One region of the Rhizobium sp. AN68 genome, then DNA from elsewhere that is predicted to be linked to it. Evidence: predicted binding sites of a transcription regulator. Region 1 holds the regulator's gene; the other holds the start of a gene.
What was found. The regulator PhoB, encoded in region 1, activates phosphate uptake and scavenging genes when phosphate is short. The targets are predictions, from matches to a motif close to TGTCATNNANCTGTCAT.
Positions count from the first base shown of each region.

Region 1 (7,539 bases):
GAAGCAGCAGTTGAAAAGGCGCTGGACAAGAAAATGAATGAAGTCTCATACAAGATGATCGGCAAGGATGTTTCGGTTTATTACGGCGAAAAGCGCGCGCTTTACGACGTGAACCTAAATGTCCGCGAAAACACGGTGACTGCACTTATCGGCCCGTCCGGTTGCGGTAAATCCACTTTCCTGCGCACCTTGAACCGCATGAACGACACGATCGACGGTTGCCGGGTCACCGGCAAGATCACGCTCGATACCGACGATATCTACGATCAGCAGATCGACGTCGTGGAACTGCGTGCCCGCGTCGGCATGGTGTTCCAGAAGCCGAACCCGTTTCCGAAGACGATTTATGAGAACATCGCCTACGGCCCGCGTATCCACGGTCTCGCCCGCAACAAGGCGGATATGGACCAGATCGTCGAGCATAGCCTGCAGAAAGCGGGTCTCTGGAACGAGGTGAAGGATCGTTTGCTGGAATCCGGCACGGGCCTCTCCGGTGGCCAGCAGCAGCGTCTGTGCATCGCACGCGCGGTTGCCGTCAGCCCGGAAGTGATCCTGATGGACGAGCCGTGCTCGGCGCTGGATCCGATCGCGACTGCGAAGGTCGAGGAACTGATCCACGAACTGCGCACCAACTACACCATCGTCATCGTCACGCACTCCATGCAGCAGGCGGCGCGCGTTTCCCAGCGTACGGCCATGTTCCATCTTGGTCATCTTGTCGAAGAAAACGAAACCGACAAGATGTTCACCAATCCGGACGACCAGCGCACGCAGGACTACATCATGGGCCGCTTCGGCTGATCCCCGGCCGGTGCTTTATCGTAACCGTACAAGACTGGTGCCTCTGCCGTGCCCCGCTGTTGGGCACGCGCATGCAGGCCAAGCCGGAGGAATAGACCATGACACAGACAACGACCCATTCGCATATCCTGTCTGCCTATGACGACGAACTGAAGTTTCTGACGCGCCGCATCGCCGAAATGGGCGGTCTTGCCGAGCAGATGTGCGGTGACGCCGTGCGCGCACTCGTCAATTCCGATGCTGCGCTTGCGCAGAAAGTCATTTCGGACGATACCATTCTCGACCACGCTGAGCGCGAAATCGGCGACAAGGCGATCGTAACCATCGCCAAGCGTCAGCCGATGGCGGCAGACCTTCGCGAGATCATCGGCACCCTGCGTATCGCCGCCGATCTCGAACGCGTCGGCGATCTTGGCAAGAACACGGCCAAGCGCGTTATCGCTGTCGCCGGCACCGGCGTTCCGCGCAAGCTCGCCCGCGGCATCGAGCATCTGTCCGACCTGGCGCTGGTGCAGCTCAAGGAAGTCCTCGACGTCTATTCCACGCGTTCCGCCGAAAAGGCCAATGCGATCCGTGAACGCGACGAGGAAATCGATGCCATGTACACGTCGCTCTTCCGGGAGCTTCTGACCTACATGATGGAAGACCCGCGCAACATCACCACCTGCACGCATCTTCTGTTCTGCGCCAAGAACATCGAGCGTATCGGCGATCATGCGACGAATATCGCAGAGACGATCTATTACATGACCACCGGCAGCCAGCCGGAGGGCGAGCGTCCGAAGGACGACAGTTCCAACACGCTTGGTTCGGTGACCGAGTAACAGACAAGCAGAAGCTTGCGGAGTTCAGCATATGGTGCCCAAGATTGCAGTTGTGGAAGACGAGGAAGCGTTGAGCGTCCTGCTTCGTTACAATCTCGAGGCTGAGGGATACGACGTCGACACGATACCCCGTGGCGATGAGGCGGAAATCAGGCTGCAGGAGCGCATTCCGGATCTTCTTATCCTGGACTGGATGTTGCCCGGTGTCTCCGGTATCGAACTGTGCCGGCGCTTGAGAATGCGGCCGGAAACGGAACGCCTGCCCATCATCATGCTGACGGCGCGTGGCGAAGAGAGCGAACGGGTTCGCGGTCTCGCTACCGGCGCTGACGATTATGTCGTCAAGCCGTTCTCGACGCCGGAACTCATGGCCCGGGTCAAGGCCATGTTGCGCCGGGCCCGTCCGGAAGTTCTGTCGTCGGTGCTCAAATGCGGCGATATCGAACTGGACCGCGAGACCCATCGCGTTCACCGCAAAAGCCGCGAAGTGCGCCTCGGCCCGACGGAATTCCGCTTGCTGGAATTCCTGATGACGTCGCCGGGTCGGGTGTTTTCCCGCTCGCAATTGCTGGATGGCGTCTGGGGTCATGATATCTATGTCGACGAGCGCACTGTCGATGTGCATGTCGGACGTCTGCGCAAGGCCCTGAATTTCTCGCACATGCAGGATGTCATCCGCACGGTGCGTGGTGCGGGATATTCGATGGAAGCCTGAGCGAAGCGAAACCAGATAGTTTCGCTGGCGAAGTAATGCACCAAAAAATCAGGAAGCCCGAAATCTGAAACGGTTTCGGGCTTTTTCAATATGAATATCCGCCAAACTCGATGCCATTGTCCGTTTTGACCGTAGGAGATCGGCGGCGCGTTGAAATCCGGATTGAAGGGTCACGCCCAATGGTAAGGGGAAAGTGTGAGGCCTGCCATCAAGCCGCCCAGAAAGCGGCTTTATTTTTGTCAAAAAAAACGGGCCCGAAGGCCCGTAATTTTTGAGTGCTGAATGCGTGCCGCAACACTCAAGCCTTGCGGCGTTCGCTCACCGGCTGGTAGGCGAGTTTCGCATGGAACTTGCAATAGGGCGAAGATTCCAGCGCTTCACAACCGCAGAAATGGAAGTCGTCCTTCAGCGGATCGCCAACCGGCCATTTGCAGGTGCGCTCGGTCAGTTCCGTCAGCGTCAGGCGACGGGAAATCGGCGTGACAACGTTCTTGGAAGGAACGTAATCGAGAACCTGCGCGGTCTCGATATCGATCTCCTCGTGCAGCGCCGTTGCCGCGTTCGAACGGGTGAGGATGCGCGCCGGAGCCGCGTTGACGCGACCTGCGAAAGTCGTCGCACGCGGTGCAGGGGCAGCGGTACGCTTCGGCGCGGAGCGTGCCGAAGTCACTGGACCGCCAGCCTTGACGCGTCCCGGCAGATTGAGACGATGGACCTTGCCGATCACGGCATTACGGCTGACGCCGCCCAGCTGCGCTGCAATCTGGCTGGCGCTAAGGCCCTCGGACCACAATTTCTTGAGCTTTTCGACTCGTTCGTCTGTCCAGTTCATGCCGCTTCTCCGCTTGTCGCGTGTATTTTCGGCAGAATCCCTCTCCGTCTCGCGCGCATGCCGCAAGCGTGGTTTCCGCCAGATTTTCGGTGACTAGTTCCGCCGCAATGCAGTCTAGTAATTAGCGATTAACCTAGTGCCAGCCCGACTCCGTGGCAAGAGTCGCGGGAATCATCTGGAATCGATTTTCCGGTTTTCCCCAACTTGCTGGCGTATTGAGTCTGAAAGGCAACACCTTGGGGCTGGCCCGCCGCCGCATACTAGTGCTTGAGAAGCCCGGGAAACGCTGACTTTTGTTGACATCGGCAAACGAAGTGACAATAGTGCCCCTGCCGCCGCAAGGCGGCATTTTGATTTTCAGGCGAGGGATAACCCCGCAAGCCTATTGACAACAGTTTGACAGCGCATCTGCGCAAGGAGTGATACAGCCATGGCCGAAGCCGGCGCGCCATTGTTTGATACGTTTTCAAGAGCCCCCCTGCGCTTCGAGCGCGGCGAGGGTGTATGGCTGTTCACGGAAAGCGGCGAGCGATATCTGGATTTTGCGGCCGGTGTTGCTGTCAACTCGCTGGGCCACGCCCATCCTCACCTCGTTGATGCGATCAAGACGCAGGCCGAGAAGGTCTGGCACGTCTCGAACCTTTATGAAGTACCGGGACAGGAAAAACTCGCCAGGCGCCTGACGGAAGCGACTTTCGCGGACAAGGTATTCTTCACAAATTCAGGCGCGGAAGCCCTGGAATGCGCCATCAAGACCGCCCGCCGTTATCACTATACCAAGGGCCATCCGGAGAAGTTCCGCATCGTGTCCTTCGAAGGCGCTTTCCATGGCCGTACACTGGCGACGATCGCCGCGGGTGGCCAGCAGAAATACCTCGAAGGTTTCGGTCCCAAGGTCGAAGGTTTCGATCAGGTTCCGTTCGGTGATGTCGATGCCCTCAAGGCCGTCATCACGGCTGAGACTGCAGCACTTCTGATCGAGCCCATCCAGGGCGAGGGCGGCATTCGCTCGCCCAGCAAGGAATTCCTGCAAATCCTGCGCGGATTGTGCGACGAGCACGGCCTGCTGCTGATTTTCGATGAGGTCCAGACGGGTGTCGGCCGCACAGGCAAGCTGTTTGCTTATGAACATACCGGTGTTGCGCCCGATATCATGGCGGTCGCCAAGGGTATCGGTGGCGGTTTCCCGCTCGGCGCATGCCTTGCTACGGCAGATGCCGCTTCCGGCATGACGGCGGGCGTACATGGCACCACCTATGGCGGCAACCCGCTGGCCATGGCAGTCGGCAATGCCGTGCTTGACGTCGTTCTCTCCGAAGGTTTTCTCGAGAAGGTCCGTGACGTCGCGCTGGTCTTCCGGCAGGGTCTGGCCTCGCTCAAGGACCGTTATCCTGACGTGATCGACGAAATTCGCGGCGAAGGTCTGCTTCTGGGCATCAAGGCGAAGATTCCTTCGGGCGAATTGCTGCAGGCCATGCGCGCAGAGCATCTGCTTGGCGTGCCTGCGGGCGACAATGTCATCCGTCTTCTGCCGCCGCTCGTCACCACGGCGGAAGAGGCCCGTGAGGGTCTTGCACGTATCGACGCGGCTGCCGCCTCCCTGACGGTTGCGAAACAGGCAAAAAGCGCCTGAAAAAATCAAGAGCGGGCCTCTCTTCAGGGGCTCGCAAGCATGGGACAGATTAGAATGGGTTCACCAAAACATTTTCTGGACCTCTCGGCCGTCGGGTCGGAGGATCTGCGGACAATTCTTGATGATGCGCGCACGCGCAAGATTGCCACCAAAACCGGCACGGCGGAAAAGCCGCTTGCTGGCAAGATGCTGGCAATGATTTTCGAAAAACCGTCCACACGCACCCGCGTCTCCTTCGATGTCGGCATGCGCCAGCTCGGCGGTGAGACCCTTTTCCTGTCGGGCACGGAAATGCAGCTGGGCCGCGCGGAAACGATTGGCGATACGGCCAAGGTGCTGTCGCGCTATGTCGATGCCATCATGATCCGCACCACGGATCACTCGCGTCTGCTCGAGCTTGCCGAACACGCCACCGTGCCTGTTATCAATGGCCTGACGGACGACACGCATCCCTGCCAGATCATGGCGGATATATTGACGTTTGAGGAACATCGCGGCCCGGTCAAGGGCAAGACCATTGCCTGGACGGGTGACGGCAATAATGTGCTGCATTCGTTCGTGGAAGGCTCCGCCCGTTTCGGTTACCGCATGGCGATGGCAGTCCCGATGGGTTCGGAACCGCACGACAAGTTCCTGAACTGGGCACGCAACAATGGTGGCGAAATCTCGCTGTACCACGATGCCGACAAGGCAGTGGCGGGCGCTGATTGCGTCGTCACCGATACCTGGGTGTCCATGAACCAGGAACACAAGGCGCGCGGCCACAATATCTTCCAGCCTTATCAGGTCAATGAAGCGCTGATGGCGAAGGCCAACAAGGAAGCGCTGTTCATGCACTGCCTGCCGGCGCATCGCGGCGAGGAAGTAACGGATGCAGTGATCGACGGGCCGCAATCGGTGGTCTTCGACGAGGCGGAAAACCGGCTCCATGCGCAGAAGTCCATTATCGCATGGTGCATGGGCGTCATCTGACCGCTATCGGCCAGGTGCTTGAACTCGGCGATGCACATTCCCATCTGTGGGGCTTCGAAGACGCTCGTCGGCTTTTCGCTGGCGGGCCACCTCACGATTTGCACGATTGTCCCCGGAGGCGGTTTCGCTTCCCGGATCTCTGTGCGACAAGCTGAAAAAGTACATTTTAAAAGCCGGACTTTTGGACGGTAGCGGCGCAACGGCTTCGCCAAGGAGTTATGACATGGCAGATGTAACGGTTGAACTGGACAATCTCGATTTAGCTGGCGACGACAAGGTTGTGCCCTTTCAGGTCGAAGGTCTGGACGTGCGCGGTCGCGCCGTACAGGTCGGGCCGCTGTTGAATGCCATCCTCGAACGTCACGAATATCCCGAGATTGTCGCCCGCCTGCTCGCGGAAGCAACGGTTCTGACGGCGCTGATCGGCACATCCCTGAAATTTTCCGGCAAGCTGACTGTGCAGACCAAGGGCGACGGCCCGGTTGACCTTCTGGTGGCGGATTTCACAGCCCCCGAGAGCATGCGCGCTTATGCCCGTTTCGATGAGGAGCGGCTGGCGGAAGCTGTTGCTGCGGGGCAAACCTCGCCCGAACAACTGCTCGGAACCGGCATTCTGGCCTTCACCATCGATCAGGGCGTCGGCATGCAGCCTTATCAGGGCATTGTGCCGCTGGACGGTTCTTCGCTGGAAGAAATCGCCGGGGTTTATTTCCGTCAGTCGGAACAGCTTCCCACCCGCGTGCGCCTCGGCGTTGCCCAGTTCTTCGACCGTGACGGCGAAGGGGAAGCCGCGCCATAGCTGGCGTGCAGGCGGCGTGATTGCCCAGTTCCTGCCGCAGGCGCCCGAGCGTTTGCGCATGCGCGATCTCCATGGCGGTGACGGCGACGAGGGCGATTATGAAGTGGCGGAGGACGATGCCTGGACAGAGGCAGTGTCGCTGCTGAATACGGTGGATACCGACGAGCTGACCGATCCGCAGGTGCCAGTGGAGCGTCTCCTTTACAGGCTTTTCCACGAGAGCGGCGTGCGCATCTACGATCCGCAGGTCATTTTCGACCGTTGCAGCTGTTCACGGGACAAGATCAAGGGTGTGCTGTCCGGTTTCACCGCTGAAGAGATCAAGGCGAGTGAGGAAGACGGTGCGATTGCCGTGACGTGCGAGTTCTGCTCCACGACCTATCGTTACGATGTCAGCGAGTTTGAAAACGTCTGACGAGGAGAGCCGCGCTTGTGAATGGCGCGGCTTTTTTGTCAGTTCAGCACCCGCAACAGGCCGGGTGAATCCAGTGAAAAGGCGGGGATGGTGACATTGAACACCTCGCCTTTGTCCGTTTCCATTTCATAATGGCCAAACATAAGGCCTGACGGCGTATCCAGCGGGCAGCCGGATGAATATTCGTAACTGTCGCCGGGGTTCAGATGCGGTTTTTCGCCGACGACACCCGGCCCGTAGACCTCATCCACCTGTCCGTTCTGGTCGGTGATGTGCCAATAGCGGTTGACGAGTGTTATCGGAACATCGGAATTGTTCGAGATCACGACTTTATAGCCCCAGACATAACGATCGTCATCCGGGTCGGACTGCTCCTCGAGATAATACGGATCGACCGTTACCTCGATATCCCTTGTCAGAGCACGATACATACGCGCCACACCTCGATATTTTCCCTGCTGCCATCATCCTACACTACAGGTTCTGGCTATCGTCAAGAAAATGAATGACTTGACGACCACGTGCATCTTCTGTTGCGCCGTTTTTTC
Region 1 covers NZ_JARWMI010000003.1:360,101-367,639, forward strand. Annotated here, with positions in the region: gene pstB (phosphate ABC transporter ATP-binding protein PstB) at 1-801, shown strand, start outside; gene phoU (phosphate signaling complex protein PhoU) at 900-1,625, shown strand; gene phoB (phosphate regulon transcriptional regulator PhoB) at 1,657-2,340, shown strand; gene RBH71_RS14780 (GcrA family cell cycle regulator) at 2,639-3,172, opposite strand; gene RBH71_RS14785 (aspartate aminotransferase family protein) at 3,603-4,805, shown strand; gene argF (ornithine carbamoyltransferase) at 4,860-5,777, shown strand; partial or broken gene RBH71_RS14795 (Hsp33 family molecular chaperone) at 6,001-6,991, shown strand; gene apaG (Co2+/Mg2+ efflux protein ApaG) at 7,030-7,422, opposite strand.

Region 2 (7,539 bases), 1.3 Mb from region 1:
CGGGATAAGCATCGACGTTGAAGGTGGCCTTCTGCCCGGTTTCAACCTTGCCGACATCCGCCTCATCCACCGACACCTGCAATTCCATATGGCGCAGATCGCCAGCAATGGTGAACAGCACGGGAGCGTTGAGCGAGGAGGCAACGGTGGCGCCGGGATCGACACTGCGGGTGAGGATGACACCATCGATGGGCGAGACGATCTTCGCCTTGCCGAGATTGACCTCGGCCAGCCGCAAATCCGCTTCCGCCGAAAGCACGGTCGCCTCGTTGACCTGTAGCGTGGCGCCGGCGGCATCGTGGTTGAACTGCGCGGCATCCAGATCCTGCTGGCTGGAGACCCGGCTCTGGACGAGGGACCGCAGACGCTCCATCGATGTTTTTGCCGAGCCGAGATCGGCGCGCGCCTTCAACACATTGGCCTTGGCGGAGGCAAGCTTGGCGCGGGCGCTCTGCACGTCGGCCTCCAGCTTGTTGGTGTCCAGTTCCGCCAGAATATCGCCTGATTTGACCGGGCTGTTATAGGTAACGTTGACCTTGCGAATGGTGCCGGACAATTCGCTCGATATGTCGACCTGATCGGTCGGCTGGACTGAGCCGGTGGAGGTTACGATGACGGAAAGGTCGCCCTGTTTCGCCGCTTCCGTGGTGTAGGTATAGGCGACGCCTGCGGCACGCGACTGGTAATAATAACCAAGGCCCCCACCGATCAGCACCACGGCTGCTGCGGCATAGAGATAGCGGCGCGACTTCTTCTTTCTACCTGACCTGCTGGTACCCAGAATGTCCCGCAGATCGGGCTGGCTGTTTTCCGTGTCGCGGCCATTGGTGTTGGCGTCATTCATTTTTGTCACCCGCAAAATTCAAAATACCACAGAGGATTGTTTCCAACCCCTGTTTCCGGTCCGTCTGTCGCTGTTTGTATTCCTCTGATTGTGGGAAGTGACATAGCTTGCCCAAAGGGGGAAGTGAAAACTTGGTAATATTTATGATAGCTCTGGTCTGCTAGAGATAAATCCGAAAAGGCCGATGCCATTGATGTGGCGCCGGTTTCAGCAGCGATATGCAGGACGATGATATAATGAACGACAATGTGGTGAAGTTCCGCAAACCGGCGCCCCCGAAAAAGCCGCGCCAGCCGCTTGGGCCAAAATCGAAAAAAGCCCTGACGATCGCCGCCATCATCGCTTTTTCGCCGCCGCCTGGGGGTATTTTACGCTGTTCGGGCAGGGGTGACGCTCTGAAAGCCGTATTGGGTATAGACGCCGCATGGACTGTTACCCAGCCAAGCGGGGTCGCCTTGGTCATCAACGATGGAACAGGCTGGACGCTGCGTGCCGCCGCATCTTCCTACGTAGGCTTCCTTGCCTTTGGAACCGATATCCCGGTTCTCGCTGATCGCCCCAGGGGATCAGTTGCCGAAGCATCGGCGCTTCTGGCGGCCGCAGAAGCCCTTGCGGGATGCAAGATCGATCTCGTTACGATTGATATGCCGCTCTCGCATCAACCGATTACTGCCCGCCGTGCTTCTGACAATCTGGTGTCTTCCGCCTATGGTTCCCGGCAATGCGGCACCCACACCCCAAATGCAATCAGGCCCGGCAAGGTCAGTGATGATCTTAAAATGGGGTTTGAACTTGCGGGATATCCGTTATTAACCAGGGAAATCAGCAGTCCCGGTCTGCTCGAAGTCTACCCGCACCCTGCGCTCGTTGAACTGACCAACGCCGCGAAACGGCTTCCGTATAAGCAGGGAAAAGTCGGCAGCTACTGGCGGTCGGATACGTCCGCAGACCGTCGCGCCAAACTCCTCGAGGTCTGGTCGTTCATCATCGCACATCTGGATCGACGGATAGGTGGGGTTGCCGATGCACTCATCATCCCTGCGACGAACGCAAAGGGATGGGAGATGAAGGCTTTTGAGGACAAGATGGATGCCGTCGTGTGCGCCTGGGTCGGGATTTGTGCTTTGGAGAGTGAGGCAGTGCCGTATGGCGACGACATTTCCGCGATCTGGATCCCGAAAGCGGCAGTTTAGATGGAGATGGCGACCCCTGCAGGATCTGAACCTGCGACATTCGACTTAGAAGGTCGACGCTCTATCCAGCTGAGCTAAGGGGCCGTCGTGCCGGACTATTGTTGCTCCGGCTGAAAATCGTTCAGTGCGTCTTCTTCAATGCGTCCAGGGCTGGGTGCGGTTGAAGCGGAAATTATCCGTGTAGGATACAACTTTGCGGGTTGCTTCCTTTGGCTGGATGACGCGGTATTCGATGCCCTTGCGCTGCGCATAGGCTTCGGCCTGTTCCTGCGTCTCGAATGTCAGCTTTACCTGCTGCTTCATGTCGGATGTCGAGGTGTATCCCATGATCGGATCGATCTTGCGCGGGACCTCAGCGTCGAATTCCAGAACCCAGACATTGGTTTTCGCCTTGCCGGATTGCATGGCGGTCTTTGCAGGGCGGTAAATCTTCGCAGACATGTCGAAACTGCTCCGGTTGGGCGGTGGGGCATGCGCCCCGGATTACTATTCACGTACCTGAATAGAATAACCAAATCGTGTCAGGAACGCTGAATTTGAAATGGACCGACTCCATGTGAGAGTCAAGACGATTATCCTTTGCGACCTCTTCACGGTCCCACCGCGTTGCATGAGTTTTCAATAATCGAGACAATGGGCTCAACAAAGATGAATTTCCCTGTTGCGGACTGCGGGTGAACCGTGTATTCCCCAGCCATCGCCTCGGCGGAGTGTAGCGCAGTCTGGTAGCGCATCTGGTTTGGGACCAGAGGGTCGGGAGTTCGAATCTCTCCACTCCGACCATTTAAAGCGAAACATTCGCTTGTCGATGTAACCCCTTCAAATAATAGCTTCCGTTCAGTCCGCTGAAGGTCCGGCCAATGTGCTTTCGGCCGTGCCGATCGTCATGACATTGCCGCGCCATGCAACCGCGCTGCCGATCCAGCTGCGTACCCAGACGAATGGCATGATGACATCCCGCGCGACCATTGCCGGAAGGGTATAGAGTGATACCGGCCACCGGTTGAGAGCTGCGAGCGCCAGTTCCGGGCCATACATGATGGCGAGTACGGCAATCGCGGTGACGGCAAGGTTCGCATCCGCGGCAACGGCGGCAGCGAGCGCGAAGAGGAGCGGGGGAAGCGCGCCGGTGAGGATTTCCGGGGCGAAATATTGCGGGAAGGTGACGCGCCGCAGCCGCGCCCAGCGGGTCTGCCGCGACCAGATCTCACCGGCATGGCGCTGTCCGAGAGGCTGCTCGAACGGGGCCGACACCAGATGTACCTTGCGACCGGCATTTCTGACCAGCTTCGTGGAAGCGGCATCTTCGGCGATTTCGGCGGCGAGCGCGCGGATGCCGCCGCGCTCTTCCAGGAATGGCTTGTTCCACAACATCGATTTGCCCTGCGCGAAGCCCATGCCGATGGCTTCCGCCGCATATTGCCAGCGGCCTTGCGAGCCGTTGAGGAAGGCGCATTCCACATGCGCCCAGAAGCCATCCGGCCGGGAGCCGAGCGGTGGCGAGCAGACCAGTCCGCTATCCGGCCGCCAGGCCGACATCATGGTTTCGATATAGGATTGCGGCATCAAAACATTGGAATCGGCCAGAATGATCCATTCGTGCCGAGCAGCACGCCAGCCCTTGACGCAATTGTTCAGTTTGGGATTGGCGCTGATGCGATCATCGCCGATGAGCAATTGCGCTGAAACTGCGGGGAAGGCCGCGCTTGCCTTGCGCACTTCCTCGATCACGGGATCGAACTCGTCGGCGACGCAGAACAGCAGCTCATAGTCCGGCCAGTTGAGCTGGAAGGCGCGCGACAGCGTCAGCGGTGTGAAAGTTTCGATGCCGCGTAGCGGCACCACCAGCGATACCGGCGGTTTCTGTCGTACAAGTGCGTTGTCCGTATCGCGTCTTTTAAGCCGCCAGCCTGCCAGAACGACGCCGAGAAGATTGAAGGCGAGGAGCAGAATTGCGCAAAGGGCAAAAACAGTTTCCATGTTGGCCAGTTCCACTCCCAAGCTTTCAGCGGTTCACCCGCCAACCGATTCCATGGAATTCGTCATTGCGGATTATAACGTTTGCATGACAGTTACATGTCATGTTCCGCAGGCAGGATCCGACTTCGGTCGTTCATGCGCCTCTGGCGCACGGGTCGATGCCGCGTTTGTTACCGAGAAAGCGTGAACGGTTTTTGCAGACTACCTCTTCGCTAGGGGAGACGGTTGTTTGCCTGGTTGAATGCCATAACGACGAAGCGGGCCTGCCGCGCTATCAGGAATAGTCACGTCGAAACACCGATTGTAAGACCGAAATCTTTCCGAGTATTGACTGCCGGTGCATGGGGAAAACTAAGACGGTGTATCTCACAGCAACCTCCCGATCCCTGTGCACCCGGCCATTTGAATAGGACGAAGTTCAGCCTTCAATCAAACGGGCGATCCACGCAGGTGGATTGCCCGTTGTTTTGACCTCTGGAGGCATGTTGATGAACGCAGATCGACTTGTCGCCCATCCGGTTGTCATCACCGTAAGCGACTGATATTTAGTCGATAATATTCACAAAGCCTTCCGCGTGGCGACCTAGTGGATATTCAGAATATGCGCGTGGCTGCTTGCGACCAGAAACGATTCCCGCGCTTTTTCGATGTCGCATTTTCCGGCGATAGCATCGAGACAGTTTCTGCGTGCGTCCTCATATTCCGGTCCGTGTTCGTCCGGCCAGCGGTACATCAGCATGTCCAGCGCCACCAGAGGGCTGTAGATTTCCACCGCTGCGGATAGCGGCAGGTGGATCGCCACCGGCTTCATCCACGAGGCGTGGTGACACGGCTCCGTTTTGTTAATCAGCATGTCATTCTCCTCCCTGTTTCATGCGCCTTGACGGCAGATTTCACTCCCATGCGCGAAATGCTCACCTCACGAAATGGTTCCCGATCACCTAAAATGTGATCGGGCAGGGGGTTCCAATTTGCCAAGATGAATGGAAGATGAACGAATTGATGAACCGGAGATGAACAAAACCGTGATTCGGGCGTTGTAATAGCCAAGAAGGAGAACGCACATGTTCAATTTGTCAGGCATTCAGGAAAGCTTCTTTGGAGACCGCATGGCGGGTGTATGCGAGGCCATCACCTCTGCATTGGCTTTCGAAAACGGTCTCGAGAAGTCGCGGATTTCCGCAACCGTCGAAAATGACGTGATCTATCTTGAAGGGACGGCGGATTCGGTCGAGGCAATCGACATTGCCATCAATCTTGCCGCATCCATTTCCAATTGCCGGATTTTGAGCCATATCGAGCCGGTCTACTGAGATCTTGCCGGCCGGGCGAAACGTCGTCCGGCCTTTTCAAACGCAGTAACGCGGCAATGTCATTTCCGGTTGCCGATTTGCGCACTGCGAACCACATCGCCCGGTTTGATGCCGTAGCGTTTGGCAGTGCCGCCATTCAGTTCAAGCACGAATTTGACCGACCCACGGGAGCTGATGATCGCTTCTGAATGTGGCACGGCGTTTTCGTGGATATGGGTTATGCGCCCGTCCCGGGCGATAAACAGCATGTCGAGCGGAATGAGAGTATTCCTCATCCACATGGCTACATCCCGCTCCTTGCCGAAATCGAACAGCATACCGCTTCCAAGCGGCATGGACTTGCGAAACATAAGGCCCTGTTCGCGCTGGGCGTTGTCCAGCGCCAGTTCCGCAACAAATTCGTGGGTTTCTCCGGAGACGGTTTCTATCGTCAGCGGTTCGGATTGAAACGTCTGCTGCTGTTGAGCCTGCGCTGCGCTTGAGAGCGTGAAAAAAGAAGCGCCAGAACGGCGCTCTTCATCAAGTTGTGAAACACAGCGGCCATCAGTGCGACATCCCGATCGGGGCCGGGTTATCGGGGTGGATTTCCGCCGCCATCAAACCCTTGTCGCCATCGCCGAAGCGCACCAGCACCACCTGGCCCGGACGCAGTTCTGTGAGGCCGAAGCGGCGCAGCGTTTCCATATGCACGAAAATATCTTCAGTGCCTTCGCCGCGCGTCAAGAAGCCGAAACCCTTGGTGCGGTTGAACCACTTGACGATTGCACGCTCAAGCCCGCTTGACGGCGTGACCTGCACATGGGTGCGAACCGGCGGCAGCTGCGACGGGTGAACGGCGGTGGACTGATCCATCGACAGGATGCGGAAGGCCTGAAAGCCGCGGTCACGCCGCTGGATGAGGGCAACGATGCGCGTACCCTCGAGAATGGTCTGATACCCATCGCGGCGCAGGCAGGAGACATGCAGCAGCACGTCCTGCATGCCGTTGTCAGGCACGATAAAGCCGAAACCCTTGGCAACGTCGAACCATTTCACCGCCCCAGTGATTTCGGTCAGGTCCACGGCATCGGCCGAAAGGTCCTCGACATCGACTATCGTTTTCGATGACATCCTATCAGCCATATCCTGCCAACCCCTCGATTACGCGCCACACACCGGTCAACTGATTCCTGTGTACCAGATTAACATCTTGGTAACGGTTCCACGCAAGCCCTAGTTTTTGATTTGCGTAGCTGCTTTTATGTCGCCGTCCTTGTCCGGGGCTTGCGATCATGCGTTTATGGCCCGGAAAAGCGTATTGGAGAGGAAGAAAATGCGGTATCTGCACACGATGGTTCGCGTCAAAGACCTTGGCGAATCAATGAAATTCTATTGCGACCTGATGGGTCTCGAGGAAATACGCCGGATCGAAAACGAAAAAGGCCGTTTCACTCTGGTTTTTCTTGCAGCGCGCGACGATATCTCTGCGGCGCGGGAAAAAAAGGCGCCTTCCCTTGAACTCACCTACAATTGGGACACCGAAGATTACACCGGCGGCCGCAATTTCGGGCACCTGGCCTATGAGGTCGACAATATTTACGACTTCTGCGCCCACCTTCAGCAAAATGGCGTCGTGATCAACCGGCCGCCGCGTGACGGTCACATGGCCTTCGTTCGTTCGCCCGACGGTATTTCTTTCGAAATCTTGCAGAAGGGCGAAAGCCTCGCGCCAGCCGAACCGTGGATATCTATGCAGAATACGGGTTCCTGGTAGGGGTTTTCCCGACCAGAAGCGACGATTTCGGTCACTCTTGCCTTGTCTGGATGGGTTGAGGCATAGTCCGCGAATCGAAACGGCATGTCCTGTTTTGAAAAAGCAGACGATTCCGTTCCCGTGCTGCTGTTGTAAATGCAAGATACGGAGGCCACCCATGAAAGCTGTCGATAGCGCGAAAGGACGCGTTGCCTGTCAGCGTCTTGTTGTCGCGGTTTCGTTGCTCGGGCTTGCCGGATGCGTTTCAGCGGTGACGGATGACGACATGGCTGCCAATAGCAAAAAGCCGGCGATTTCCGCCGAGCAGAAGGCGCAGGCGGCATCGGCGGTTCATAATCCGGCCGCCAAACAGCAGCAGGGGCATTATGTGGATCCCGCCGTGGCCTCCGCAACCGGCGGGGCCGTTGCGGCCCAGCCGCAGGCGCCCGGTGGCCCCGCACAAGGCTACGGTGCCGC
Region 2 covers NZ_JARWMI010000003.1:1,659,538-1,667,076, reverse strand. Annotated here, with positions in the region: gene RBH71_RS21205 (efflux RND transporter periplasmic adaptor subunit) at 1-844, opposite strand, end outside; gene RBH71_RS21200 (DUF429 domain-containing protein) at 1,252-2,037, shown strand; tRNA gene RBH71_RS21195 (tRNA-Arg) at 2,045-2,121, opposite strand; gene RBH71_RS21190 (ETC complex I subunit) at 2,173-2,478, opposite strand; tRNA gene RBH71_RS21185 (tRNA-Pro) at 2,744-2,820, shown strand; gene RBH71_RS21180 (ceramide glucosyltransferase) at 2,875-4,017, opposite strand; gene RBH71_RS21175 (DUF982 domain-containing protein) at 4,601-4,870, opposite strand; gene RBH71_RS21170 (BON domain-containing protein) at 5,082-5,330, shown strand; partial or broken gene RBH71_RS21165 (DUF192 domain-containing protein) at 5,390-5,874, opposite strand; gene RBH71_RS21160 (cold-shock protein) at 5,874-6,452, opposite strand; gene RBH71_RS21155 (VOC family protein) at 6,643-7,083, shown strand; gene RBH71_RS21150 (YcbK family protein) at 7,241-7,539, shown strand, end outside.
Region 2: the regulator PhoB is predicted to act here: its motif matches at 4,103-4,119, upstream of RBH71_RS21180 (ceramide glucosyltransferase).